3 regions of the Herbiconiux flava genome follow, and region 1 is predicted to be linked to each of the others. Evidence: predicted binding sites of a transcription regulator. Region 1 holds the regulator's gene; each other region holds the start of a gene.
What was found. The regulator HrcA, encoded in region 1, represses chaperone genes, less so after heat shock. The targets are predictions, from matches to a motif close to TTNGCACTCGNNNNNNNCGAGTGCNAA.
Positions count from the first base shown of each region.

Region 2: the regulator HrcA is predicted to act here: its motif matches at 3,320-3,346, upstream of groL (chaperonin GroEL).
Region 3: the regulator HrcA is predicted to act here: its motif matches at 1,856-1,882, upstream of groES (co-chaperone GroES).

Region 1 is NZ_JACCBM010000001.1:2,059,356-2,063,474, forward strand. It holds gene hemW (radical SAM family heme chaperone HemW) at 1-380, shown strand, start outside; gene BJ984_RS09975 (DUF4870 domain-containing protein) at 399-938, opposite strand; gene hrcA (heat-inducible transcriptional repressor HrcA) at 1,117-2,151, shown strand; gene dnaJ (molecular chaperone DnaJ) at 2,212-3,324, shown strand; gene BJ984_RS09990 (16S rRNA (uracil(1498)-N(3))-methyltransferase) at 3,332-4,090, shown strand.
Region 2 is NZ_JACCBM010000001.1:1,659,293-1,663,411, reverse strand. It holds gene BJ984_RS18615 (ATP-binding protein) at 1-914, shown strand, start outside; gene BJ984_RS08085 (hypothetical protein) at 963-1,166, shown strand; gene groL (chaperonin GroEL) at 1,657-3,276, opposite strand; gene BJ984_RS08075 (cold-shock protein) at 3,456-3,659, opposite strand; gene BJ984_RS08070 (LytR C-terminal domain-containing protein) at 3,871-4,119, opposite strand, start outside.
Region 3 is NZ_JACCBM010000001.1:1,539,686-1,543,804, forward strand. It holds gene BJ984_RS19055 (DUF4190 domain-containing protein) at 19-561, shown strand; gene BJ984_RS07470 (class I SAM-dependent methyltransferase) at 638-1,825, opposite strand; gene groES (co-chaperone GroES) at 1,966-2,262, shown strand; gene rarD (EamA family transporter RarD) at 2,371-3,276, shown strand; gene BJ984_RS07485 (ABC transporter substrate-binding protein) at 3,432-4,119, shown strand, end outside.

The DNA.
Region 1 (4,119 bases):
GCTCGCGGCACAATCTCGGCTACTGGGTCGGGCACGACTGGTGGGGCATCGGCCCTGGTTCGCACAGCTACGTGGGCGACACCCGCTGGTGGAACGTCAAGCACCCGGCCGCCTACGCGCAGCGCATCGCCGCCGGGGAGTCGCCCGCCGCCGGCCGCGAGAGCATCGACGACGACATCCGGGAGCTGGAGCGCATCCTGCTGCTCAGCCGGGTGCGGGGCGCGCTGCGCACCGACTCGCTCGCGCCCGAGGCGCGCCAGGAGGTCGCCGGGCTGATCGCCGACGGGCTCGTGGACGGCAGAACGGCCCTCCGGGGCGAGATCGCTCTCACCCTGAAGGGCCGTCTGCTGGCCGATGCCGTCGTGCGGCGCCTCACCTAGGCGCCGCCGGCGTCGGCGCTACTTGATGAACCGGAAGGTGAACGGGTAGCGGTAGGTGCCGCCGGCGTTGACCTTGACACCGGCGATGATCGCGAACACGACGCCGACGATCTGCACCGCCCAGGCGAGGAAGTAGAACAGGAAGCCGATCAGGATCACCGAGAGGATCGTGCCCAGGATGTAGAGGGCGACGACCGCGATCGCGACGGAGATCTGGAAGTTCAGCGACTCCTTGCCCTCCTGGTTGGTGAGCGGGCCGCGATCTTTGAAGATCAGCCAGATGATCAGCGGCGGCAGGAAGCCGAGGATGCCGCCGAGCTGGGCGAGGAACGCCCACTGCTTGTCGTCGGCCGGTGAGAGCGGCGCCTGCGGAGCGGCCTGCTGGTAGCCGGGCGGCTGCTGGTAGCCCGAGCCGGGCGGGGGAGCCTGGTACCCGGGAGGCGGTGCCTGGTAGCCGGGGGGAGGAGCCTGGTACCCGGGAGGGGGCGTGGGCTGACCCGAAGGCGGCGTCGGCTGGCCTGCGGCCGGATCGTTCGGCGTTGCGTTGGGGTCGGTCATTGTCTCGCGCCTTTCAGACGGATGGACGGGGTGGTACACGAGACAAGATAGCGGTAGCCCAGGGGCCGAGCAATGATTTTCGCTCACTGTGTCTCCCCGCGTCCCCAGCCGGTTGTCGGTCCCGGCGCGATATGATTGGCACTCCAGCCGTCTGAGTGCCAAAAGGGAGGTGGTCGACATGGTCTCCGAACGCAGCCTCGAAGTGCTCCGCGTGATCGTGCAGGACTACGTCGCCTCCCGCGAGCCCGTCGGTTCCAAGAGCATCGCCGAGCGACACTCCTTCGGCGTCTCGGCGGCCACCATCCGCAACGACATGGCCCTGCTCGAAGAGGAGGAGCTGATCACGGCTCCGCACACCTCGAGCGGCCGGGTGCCCACCGACAAGGGCTACCGCCTGTTCGTCGACCACCTCTCCGAGGTGCGACCCCTCACGCCGGCGCAGCGGCACGCCATCGAGGCCTTCCTCGACTCGAGCGTCGACGTCGACGACGTGCTCGCCCGCACCGTGCGCCTGCTCTCCCAGCTCACCCACCAGGTCGCCCTGGTGCAGTACCCGTCGCGCTCCCAGGCCCGGGTGCGTCACATCGAGGTCGTCGCCCTCGCCCCCCGCAAGCTCATGACGGTGATCATCACCGACGCCGGCCACGTCGAGCAGCGCATCGTAGACGTGCCGACCGACATCGACGACAGCCTCATCGGCGAGCTCCGCCAGCGCTTCAACGAGGCGGTCGGGGGCAGGGGCCTGGTCGAGGCGGCGGGTGCCCTCGACGGCGTGCCCGAGCGCTTCCCGGCCGAGCTGGCGGCCACCGCATCCGTCGTCGCGGCCACGCTGAAGGAGCAGGTCTCGGCGAACCGCCAGGAGAAGCTGCTGATCGCCGGCGCCGCCAACCTGGTGCGCACCGAAGGCGACTTCCACGGCAGCATCCTGCCCGTGCTCGAGGCGGTCGAGGAGCAGGTCGTGCTGCTGCGCCTGTTCAGCGAGCTCGAGGCCGACCAGCGCGGTCTCCTCGTCTCGATCGGCCGTGAGAACGAGTCGTTCGGCCTCGGCGAGACCTCCATCCTCGCGAGCGGCTACACCGGCATCGGCAGCGCCATCTCGCGCCTCGGCGTGCTCGGCCCGACCCGCATGGACTACTCCAGCAACATCTCCGCGGTGCGCGCTGTCGCGCGCTACCTCTCCCGAACCCTCGGCGAGACCGGCAGCGCGAGCTGACCGGCGACCCGACCCCCGACCCTCCACGACTTCCGGACGACAACGAAGGAGAAGCCCCTGGTGGCTGACCATTACGACGTGCTCGGCGTCTCGCGCGACGCGACTCCCGAAGAGATCAAGAAGGCCTACCGCCGGCTCGCCCGCGAGCTGCACCCCGACGTCAACCCGAGCCCCGAGGCCCAGGAGACGTTCAAGGCGGTCACCCATGCCTACGACGTGCTGAGCGACCCGGGTCAGCGACGCGACTACGACCGCGGCCCGCAGCAGGGCTTCGGCGGTGCGGGCGCCCAGGGCTTCGGCGGCTTCGGCGACATCTTCGAGACCTTCTTCGGCGGGCAGGGCGGCGGCAGCCGTGGCCCGAAGTCCCGTGCCGAGCGGGGTCAGGATGCGCTGCTGCGCGTCGAGGTCGACCTCGGCGAGGTCATCTTCGGCACCCATCGCGACCTCGAGGTCGACACCGCCGTGCTCTGCGAGACCTGCAACGGCTCGTGCTGCGCCCCGGGCACCGCTCCTGTCACCTGCGACATCTGCCACGGCTCCGGCTCGATCCAGCGCACGGTGCGCTCGCTCCTCGGCAACGTCGTGACGAGTGCCCCCTGCGGCACCTGCCGCGGCTACGGCACGATCATCCCGAACCCGTGCCCCACCTGCCAGGGCCAGGGCCGCGTGCGCGCGCGCCGCACCCTCCCCGTCGACATCCCCGCGGGCGTCGACACCGGTCTGCGGCTCCAGCTGCCCGGTCAGGGCGAGGTCGGCCCCGCCGGCGGTCCCCAGGGCGACGTCTACCTCGAGATGAAGGTGCGCCACCACGACGTCTTCTCCCGCAACGACGACGACCTGCTCTGCACCCTCGAGGTGCAGATGTGGGATGCGGTGCTCGGCACGACCACCACCATCAAGGCCCTCGACGGCGACATCGAGATCGAGCTGAAGCCCGGCACGCAGAGCGCGGAGGTGCTGACGGTCAAGGGCCGCGGCGTCACGCATCTGCGCGGCAACGGGCGCGGCGACCTCCGGGTGGGCATCCAGGTGGTCACCCCCACGAAGCTCGACCACAAGCAGAAGGAGCTGATGAAGCAGCTCGCCTCCGCCCACAAGTACCCGGCGCCCTCGCTCGGCCAGTTCCAGCAGGGGCTGTTCGCGAAGCTCCGCGACCGCTTCCTGAACGTCTGAGCCGCCCGTGAGCTCCCTCTTCCTGCTCGACGAGCTGTCGGTGGTGCCGCACCAGCTCGGCGACGTCGTGACCCTCGGGGGCGACGAGGCCAAGCACGCGGCGACGGTGAACCGGATGCGCGTGGGCGAGCACACGGCGATCGGCGACGGTCGCGGACTGATCGTCGAGGGCGTCGTGGTGCGGGCCGAGGCAAAGGAGCTCGACCTCGCGGTCGAGCGGGTTCACGAGCATCCGGAGCCCTCGCCCCGCATCGTGCTGGTGCAGGCCCTCGCCAAGGGCGATCGCGACGAGCTGGCCGTGCAGACCGCCACCGAGCTCGGCGTCTCGGGCGTGGTGCCCTGGCAGGCCGAGCGATCGGTCTCGCGCTGGGCGGGTCCCAAGGCCACCAAGGGCGTCGAGCGCTGGCGCAGCATCGTGCGCGAGGCGGCGAAGCAGTCGATCCGCCCGTTCGTGCCTCCGGTCGGCGACCTGGTCGACCTGCCCGAGCTGATCGCCGAGACCGACGGCTGCCGGATGCTCGTGCTCGAGCCGAGCGCGAGCATCCGTCTCACCTCGCTGACCTTCGGAACCACCCCCGAAGGCGACGCCGACGACCGGTCCATCGTGCTCGTCGTGGGCCCGGAGGGCGGCATCTCGCCGCGCGAGCTCGAGAAGCTCGACGAGGCGGGCGCCGAGACCGTGCGGCTCGGCGACGAGGTGCTGCGCACCTCGAGCGCGGGGCCGGCGGCGATCGCGGTGCTGAACGTGGCGCTGGGGCGCTGGTAGGGCGATATCCGCGGCGTCGGCGGCAGCCG
Region 2 (4,119 bases), 400 kb from region 1:
TCTACACGACCGGAGCGGTCGAGCCCGTGACGCCGACGACCCCCGATCCCGTCGCGGAGACGTTGGAGCTCGCCGAAGCCTTGTCACCCGTCATCCCTGACGTACCTCTTTCACCTGCCTCGTCGGACATGGCCTCCGAGACGGTCGTCGCACCCCAGGAATCGGCCGAACCTTCCGCGGCCGCAGAGACCACCCCGCCTCCGGCCGTCGGAAAGCCCGCGCGGGCCTGGGGGCTTCCGCGGGGCGGTTCGGCCTTCGCCTCGGGGCAGTCGGCCGCCCGTTCGGCCGGATCGTCCGCCGCCACCCCCGACGGCGGGGCCGGCACCCCGGCCGACACCACCGGGCCCATCGGCACGCCGGCCCGCAAGGGCGCCTCGGCGTCGGTGCGGTCGTCGGCGAACGCGGCCATGGCGCGGCTGCGGCGTCGGCCAAAGACGGCGGGCGGAGCATCCGGAGACCCCGCCCTCGACGGCACCGAGGAGTTCGCCGCGACCGGTGAGATCGAGCTGACGCCTGCGGTGCGGCCGATCGTGCTGGCCGAGGAGAACAAGATCCGGCAGGTGCTGACCAACCTGATCGGCAACGCTCTGCGCTTCACCGACGCCGACAGCCCGATCGAGCTCGTGGTTCAGGTCGACGAGGCCGCGGGCGTGGCGATGGTCGACATCGTGGACCACGGTGACGGCATCCCGCCGCAGATCCGCGAGAAGATCTTCCAGCGCTTCTGGCGCGCCGACTCCTCGCGCACGCGCGAGACGGGCGGCTCGGGCCTCGGCCTCGCGATCGTCTCGTCGATCGTGGCAGCCCACCACGGCACCGTGCAGGCGCTCGAGACGCCGGGCGGTGGCGCGACCTTCCGCGTGACCCTCCCCCTCATGGACGCCCCCGCCCCGCCTGCCCCTGCCCCCCTGTAAGTAGGCAGAAACCGAGCATTCATCAGCTTCGTCTGACAGAATTTCAGGTTGATCTCAGCCGCTCGCCTGCACGAGATCGCCGCCGAAATCCGCGGCGATCAACGCTCGAGCCTGGCCGACCTGACTGACGACGAACTGCTCGAAATGCTTGCCGCTCACGAAGTCCTCGGGCGCGCGGCGAGGGCGCTGCAGGGCCGGCTCAGCGGCGAGGTCGGGGTGCCGTCGCGCACCGAACTCGGCAACGAGGCCTGAGCCGGTCACAATCATCCGCCCGGAAGAACCGACATCGACGATGGCGTCTTCTCCGCCACTTCCACCACTCACACCTGCACAAATCACCGTGGAAATTGACCATGCACGAGGGTGTGCCTCATCTCATTCCACCCAGATGGGTCGACACGGAACAGAAGCCTATTCCGACGACCCGTCGACGCACCATCCGGCGACCCGCCGCCTAAACCAGCCACCGCATCCGTAGGCAAGCGCGAAGCGCGCGGCAGCACACCCGGCTGCCGCGCGCTCACGCGATTACCCGAGATGATCATGGCTGGGTCGGTAGAAGCAACTTCCGTCATCCGGGTGCACCCGCGGGCTGAGATCCGAGCGGCGAAGGACCGTCGGGGAACGCAGAAGGGCGGCTCCCGGAGGAGCCGCCCTGTGGGGTAGTGCAGTGGTGCAGTGGTGCGTGCGGCGCGAGCCGCGGGTGGGGTGACGCGGCGCGGGCCGCGGCACCCCGTGCGGACTAGAAGTCCATGCCGCCCGTGGGGTCGCCGGCCGGAGCCGGGTTCTTCTCGGGCTTCTCGGCGACGACGACCTCGGTGGTGAGGAAGAGGCCGGCGATCGACGCGGCGTTCTGCAGCGCCGAGCGGGTGACCTTGGCCGGGTCGATGATGCCGGCGGCCAGGAGGTCGACGTACTCACCGGTCGCGGCGTTCAGGCCCCAGCCGTAGTCGAGCTCGCGCACCTTGGCGGCGACGACACCCGGCTCCATGCCGGCGTTGAAGGCGATCTGCTTCAGGGGCGCCTCGATGGCGACCTTGACGATGTTCGCACCGGTGGCCTCGTCACCGACGAGGTCGAGGTTCGCGAACGCGGTCTTGCCGGCCTGGATGAGGGCGACGCCACCACCGGCGACGATGCCCTCTTCGACGGCGGCCTTGGCGTTGCGCACGGCGTCTTCGATGCGGTGCTTGCGCTCCTTCAGCTCGACCTCGGTGGCGGCACCGGCCTTGATGACCGCGACACCGCCGGCGAGCTTGGCGAGACGCTCCTGGAGCTTCTCACGGTCGTAGTCGCTGTCGGTGTTCTCGATCTCGGCACGGATCTGAGCCACGCGGCCGGCGATGGCGTCGGCGTCGCCGGCACCCTCGACGATGGTGGTCTCGTCCTTCGTGATGACGACCTTGCGGGCCTGGCCGAGCAGGTCGAGGGAGACGTTCTCGAGCTTGAGGCCGACCTCCTCGGAGATGACCTGGCCGCCGGTGAGGATCGCGATGTCCTGCAGCTGCGCCTTGCGACGGTCGCCGAAGCCGGGAGCCTTGACGGCGACCGACTTGAAGATGCCACGGATCTTGTTCACGACGAGCGTGGCCAGGGCCTCGCCGTCGACGTCCTCAGCGATGATGAGGAGCTGCTTGCCGGTCTGGATGACCTTGTCGACGATCGGCAGCAGGTCCTTGATGTTCGAGACCTTCGAGTTGACGATCAGGATGTAGGGGTCTTCGAAGACCGCTTCCTGACGCTCGGGGTCGGTGACGAAGTACGCCGACAGGTAGCCCTTATCGAAGCGCATGCCCTCGGTCAGCTCGAGCTCGGTGCCGAAGGTGTTCGACTCCTCGACGGTGACGACACCCTCCTTGCCGACCTTGTCGATGGCCTCGGCGATGATGGCGCCGATCTCGGGGTCGGCGGCGGAGATCGACGCGGTGGCGGCGATCTCTTCCTTGGTCTCGATCTCCTTGGCGTTCTTGATCAGCTCGGCGGAGACGGCCGCGACGGCCTTCTCGATGCCCTTCTTGAGGCTGATGGGGTCGGCGCCGGCGGCCACGTTGCGGAGGCCCTCCTTGACGAGCGCCTGAGCGAGCACGGTCGCGGTGGTTGTTCCGTCACCCGCGACGTCGTCGGTCTTCTTGGCGACCTCCTTGACGAGCTCGGCACCGATCTTCTCGTAGGGGTCGTCGAGCTCGATCTCCTTGGCGATGGACACGCCGTCGTTGGTGATCGTGGGGGCGCCCCACTTCTTCTCGAGGACGACGTTGCGACCGCGCGGGCCGAGCGTGACCTTGACGGCATCGGCGAGCGTGTTCAGGCCACGCTCGAGGCCGCGGCGGGCCTCTTCATCGAAAGCAATGATCTTTGCCATGTGTGTTTCTCGTCCTCCCTGGACGTCATCAAAGATTCAGCGGTTAGCACTCGAACTTCATGAGTGCTAAACCAATATTGGCACTCGGGGTGCGCGAGTGCAAGTGAACCTGTGACGACGCCGGGCATGGCGAAACGCCCCGGCCCAGAAGGGCGGGGCGTCTCGCTGGATCGAACCCGTCAGGCCAGACGGACCGATTCCGCCTGCGGACCCTTCGATCCGGTGCCGACCTCGAAGACGACCTGCTGGCCCTCCTCGAGGACCTTGTAGCCGCTCATGTCGATCGCCGAGTAGTGCACGAACACGTCCTGTCCGCCCCCGTCGACCGTGATGAAGCCGAAGCCCTTCTCAGCGTTGAACCACTTCACGGTTCCGTTCGCCATCGTTACTCCCAAGTGCTGTGTTTCTGCAGAAGTGACACGGTTGCCACGCCCATTTCCAGATACTAATCACTGGTCCGGCGAGCACGACGGCCGATCCGGGTGAATTCGACACATCGTGACAGCAACTCAACACGGTCGAAACGTGCGCGAAACAACGGGGCCCCGCGAGGGGGTCCATGATGCCCGCCGGCACGACCGGCGGACGCCGCCGCTACTCGACCGGAGCGTCCTCGGCCGGGGCCTCTTCCGCCGGCGCCTCCTCCGCCGGCGCCGCCGCGTCGGTGAGCCCGGGCCCGGCGTAGTCGGTGCCGAGCACCACGGTGAGGTCGGCGCCCGGGAAGGAGGCGTTCAGCTCGGTCGGCACCCCGCCGAGCAACTGGGCGAGGCCGAGTGCGGCCCCTTCGTTCGCCGCATCGGCGTAGTACACGGTGGTGGTCGCGAAGTCGGTGGTGCTGGCGTT
Region 3 (4,119 bases), 520 kb from region 1:
ACACGAAAGGGTCCCTCCGTGAGCGACACCACCCCTCCGGCCGCCGGAGAACCGCCCGTCCCGCCCGTCGCACCTCCCGTGCCGCCCGCCCCGCAGAACCCCCAGGCCCCGCAGGCACCTCAGCCGCCCGTCGGCGGCTACCAGTCGGCCCCGCCGCCGCCGCAGTCGCAGCCGCCCGTGCAGGGCTACGCCCAGAACCAGCCGCCCGCCTACGGCCAGGCGCCCCAGCAGGGCTACGGCCAGCAGACCCCGCCCCCCGGCTACCCGCCCCAGCAGCAGCAGCCGTACTACGGCTACCAGGCTCCGGCGACGCCGCCGATGAACACGCTCGCGATCATCACGATCATCCTGGCGTTCGTGTTCTCGATCGCCGGCATCGTCACCGGCCACATCGCCTTGAAGCAGATCGACCGCACCGGCGAGCAGGGGCGGGGGCTCGCGAAGGCAGGCCTCATCCTGAGCTATGTGTTCACGGGTCTCGGCGTGCTGCTCGTGATCTTCTACATCGTGTTCGTGGTGCTCGCCATCGCGATCGCGGGCACCTCGGGCACCTACTACTAGGCCGCTCGAGCCGCCGAACCGCTCGAGCCGCCGAACCGCTCGAGCCGCTCGAGCCGCCGAGCGAGGCGGCGAGCCCTCAGCCCACCCGGTCGACGAGCAGCGCCTCGTGCGCGCCGTCGACCCGGGTGAGGATGAGGGTCGCCGACTCCGGGCCCTTCAGCGACAGCCGGGTGCGCAGCGCGGCCGGGTCGACGTCGACCCCGCGCTTCTTGATCTCGAGCGTGCCGATCCGCCGCTCGCGCAGCGCCCGCTTGAGCGCCGTCTCGCTCGCCGGCAGCCGCTCGCGCACGCGGAAGGCCGACGCGAAGGGCGTCTCGACCACCGAGTCGGCCGTGAGATACGCGATACCGGCCGAGAGCATGCCGGCATCGAGGCGTTCGGCCAGTGCCCCGATCAGCCGGGCGCGGATGATCGAGCCGTCGGGCTCGTAGACGAACTCCCCGAGCGGCCGCACCTCCGCGTCCACGCTGTCGGCCGCAGCGGTCAGCTCGGCCGATCCGCCCTCGCGCACCACGAGCGCCGAGCGCCGCACTCCGGAACGGGCGAGCGCCCCGAACCAGAGCCCCATCTCGACGAGCTGCCCGTCGACCGAGACCCACTGCGCCTCGGCGGAGCCCGGGATCTGCTCGCGATCGAAGCCCGGTCCGAGCTTGACGCCCACGGGCATCCGCTCGCCCAGCCCGAACGCGAAGCCGACCGAGGGGGAGTAGTCGTCGGGCCGGGTGAGCCGCGAGGTCTCGCCGGTGCCCGCAGTGCGCCGGGCGGGGTCGAGGTAGACCGCGTCGACGCCCTCGAGCGAGACGCTCTCCGCGTCGGCGTGCACCACCTCGACGTCGGGGAAGGCGGCGAGGTTGTAGGCGGCCAGCGCGGCGGTGACCTCGTCGCGTTCGACGGCCAGCACGGGGATGCCGAGGGCGGCGATGGCCAGCGCATCCGCCCCCAGGCCGCAGCCGAGGTCGGCCACCCGCCGCACGCCGGCGTCGCGGAAGCGGCCCGCGTGCAGGGCGGCGACCTTGAGCCGGGTGGCCTGCTCGAGGCCGGCCTGGGTGTAGAGCAGCCGGTCGGCGAAGCCGCCGAACTTCGCCCTGGCCTTCTGCCGCAGGCGCGACTGGGTGAGCGCGGCGGCCACGAGCTCGGGGGAGTGGCCCGCCTTCCGCAGGGCGGCGACCTGCTGCACCGCGCCCTTCGCGGAGTACTCGGGAAGGGAGTCGACGAGCCGGAGCCCCTCCGTGGTCAGCAGCAGCGACAGCTCGGCGGAGTCCATCCGGCCACGCTACCAAGCGTGGGCCGATTGTTGGCACTCGCGTTGCGGGAGTGCCAATGAAGCCTCTAAACTCGATTTAGCACTCTCGGAGTGAGGGTGCTAACCAGACGTTTTTGTAACTGAGAAAGAAGAGGTCAACCGTGTCGGTCTCCATCAAGCCGCTCGAGGATCGCATCGTCATCAAGCAGGTCGAAGCTGAGCAGACCACTGCTTCCGGTCTCGTCATCCCTGACACCGCCAAGGAGAAGCCCCAGGAGGGCGAAGTCGTCGCCGTCGGCCCCGGCCGCATCGACGACAACGGCAACCGCATCCCGCTCGACGTCGCCGTCGGCGACAAGGTCATCTACTCCAAGTACGGCGGAACCGAGGTGAAGTACGGCGGAGAAGACCTGCTCGTGCTCTCGGCCCGCGACGTGCTCGCGGTCGTCGTCCGCTGACGCATCCTTCTTCACGCAGAACCCCGGGTGGCCTGGCCATCCGGGGTTCTGCCGTTCCCGGGCCCGCAGCCGCCTCTGCGGGTCGCGGCGCAGGGGTAGGCTGACGCGGTGCCCGACCGTTCCGCCCCCGCGCTCACCTTCCGCGCCGGTCTGCTCTACGCCGTCGGGGCCTACGTGCTGTGGGGCGTCCTCCCCCTCTACTTCCTCCTCATGCAGCCGGCCGGCGCGTTCGAGATCGTCGCCTGGCGCATCCTGTTCTCGCTGGTGTTCTGCGCACTGCTGCTCACGGTCACGCGCGGCTGGCGGCCCTTCCTGGCTATCGCCCGGCAGCCCCGGCTGCTGTTCCTGATGGCGCTGGCGGGCCTCCTGATCTACATCAACTGGCAGACCTACATCCTCGGCACGCTCTCGGGTCAGGTCGTCGAGACCTCCCTCGGCTACTTCATCAATCCGATCGTCACCGTGCTGCTCAGCGTGCTCGTGCTGCGCGAGAAGCTCAGGATGCTCCAGTGGGCCGCCATCGGGATCAGCCTCGTCGCCGTGCTCGTGCTGGCCGTCGGGCACGGCACGGTGCCGTGGCTCGCCCTCGTGCTGGCGGCCTCCTTCGGCACCTACGGTCTGGTCAAGAAGCACGTCGGCCCCCGGGTGGACGCGGTCAGCGGACTGTCCCTCGAGACCGCCTGGCTCGCCCCGCTCGCGACCGTGCAGCTGATCGTCGTCTCGATGCTGCCGGGCGGCCTGGTGTTCGGCACCGTCAGTCCGGTGCACACGGGCCTGATGCTGCTCTCGGGCGTCGCCACCGCCGTGCCGTTGCTGATGTTCGCCTCGGCGACGCGGCGACTGCCGCTGGCCTACGTGGGCTTCATCCAGTTCGTGGCGCCCATCCTGCAGTTCGCCATCGGGGTCTTCGTGCTGCACGAGCCCATGCCGCCGGAGCGCTGGGCGGGCTTCGCCGTCGTCTGGGTCGCCGTGCTGGTGCTGATCGTCGACATGGCCCGGGCCGCGCGGCGCTGAGAGCGCTCCCCAGGTCACCGCGAGATAACGATTGTCCTGTGTTACACGCCTGTAACACGGGCGTATTGTCCCGGTGCCGATCACCGCATAGCGTGATGGAACGGCCGATTCTTCGAGTCTGCCGAGAAACTGCACACATTCACATAAGGAGCACCATGAGCGTATTTGCGAAGGCCACGGCCTCGCGCTCGAAGCCCCTCTCGATCGTTGCCGGCGTAGCCGCGTTCAGCGCCACGGCCCTGCTGCTGGCCTCGTGCGCGTCGACGCCCGCGAGCGACGGCGGAGAGACCACCGCGGCGGCAGCACTCTGCGGCCCCGACGCTGCGACCGCAGCGGCCGACATCACGCCCGTCGCACCCGAGACGGCGCAGACCCGCGAGACCAAGCTCAAGCTCGGCTCGATCCTGCCGACCACGGGCTCGCTGGCCTACCTCGGCCCGCCCGAGATCGCCGGTGTCGACCTCGCCATCGACGAGATCAACGCGTCCGCGTCGGGCATCCTGGGCGGCAACGCCGAGGTCATCCACCGCGACTCGGGTGACACCACCACCGACATCGCGACCCAGTCGGCCACCGACCTGCTCAGCCAGGGCGTCGCCGGCATCGTCGGCGCCGCGTCGTCGGGTGTCTCGTTCACCTTCATCGACCAGGTGACCGGTGCGCAGGTCGTCCAGGTGTCGCCGGCGAACACCTCGCCCGACTTCTCGACCTACGCCGACGGCGGGTACTACTTCCGCACCGCACCGTCCGACGTTCTGCAGGGCCGCGTGCTCGGCAACCTGATCGTCAACGACGGCGCGACCAACGTCGGCATCATCTACCTGAACGACGCCTACGGCTCGG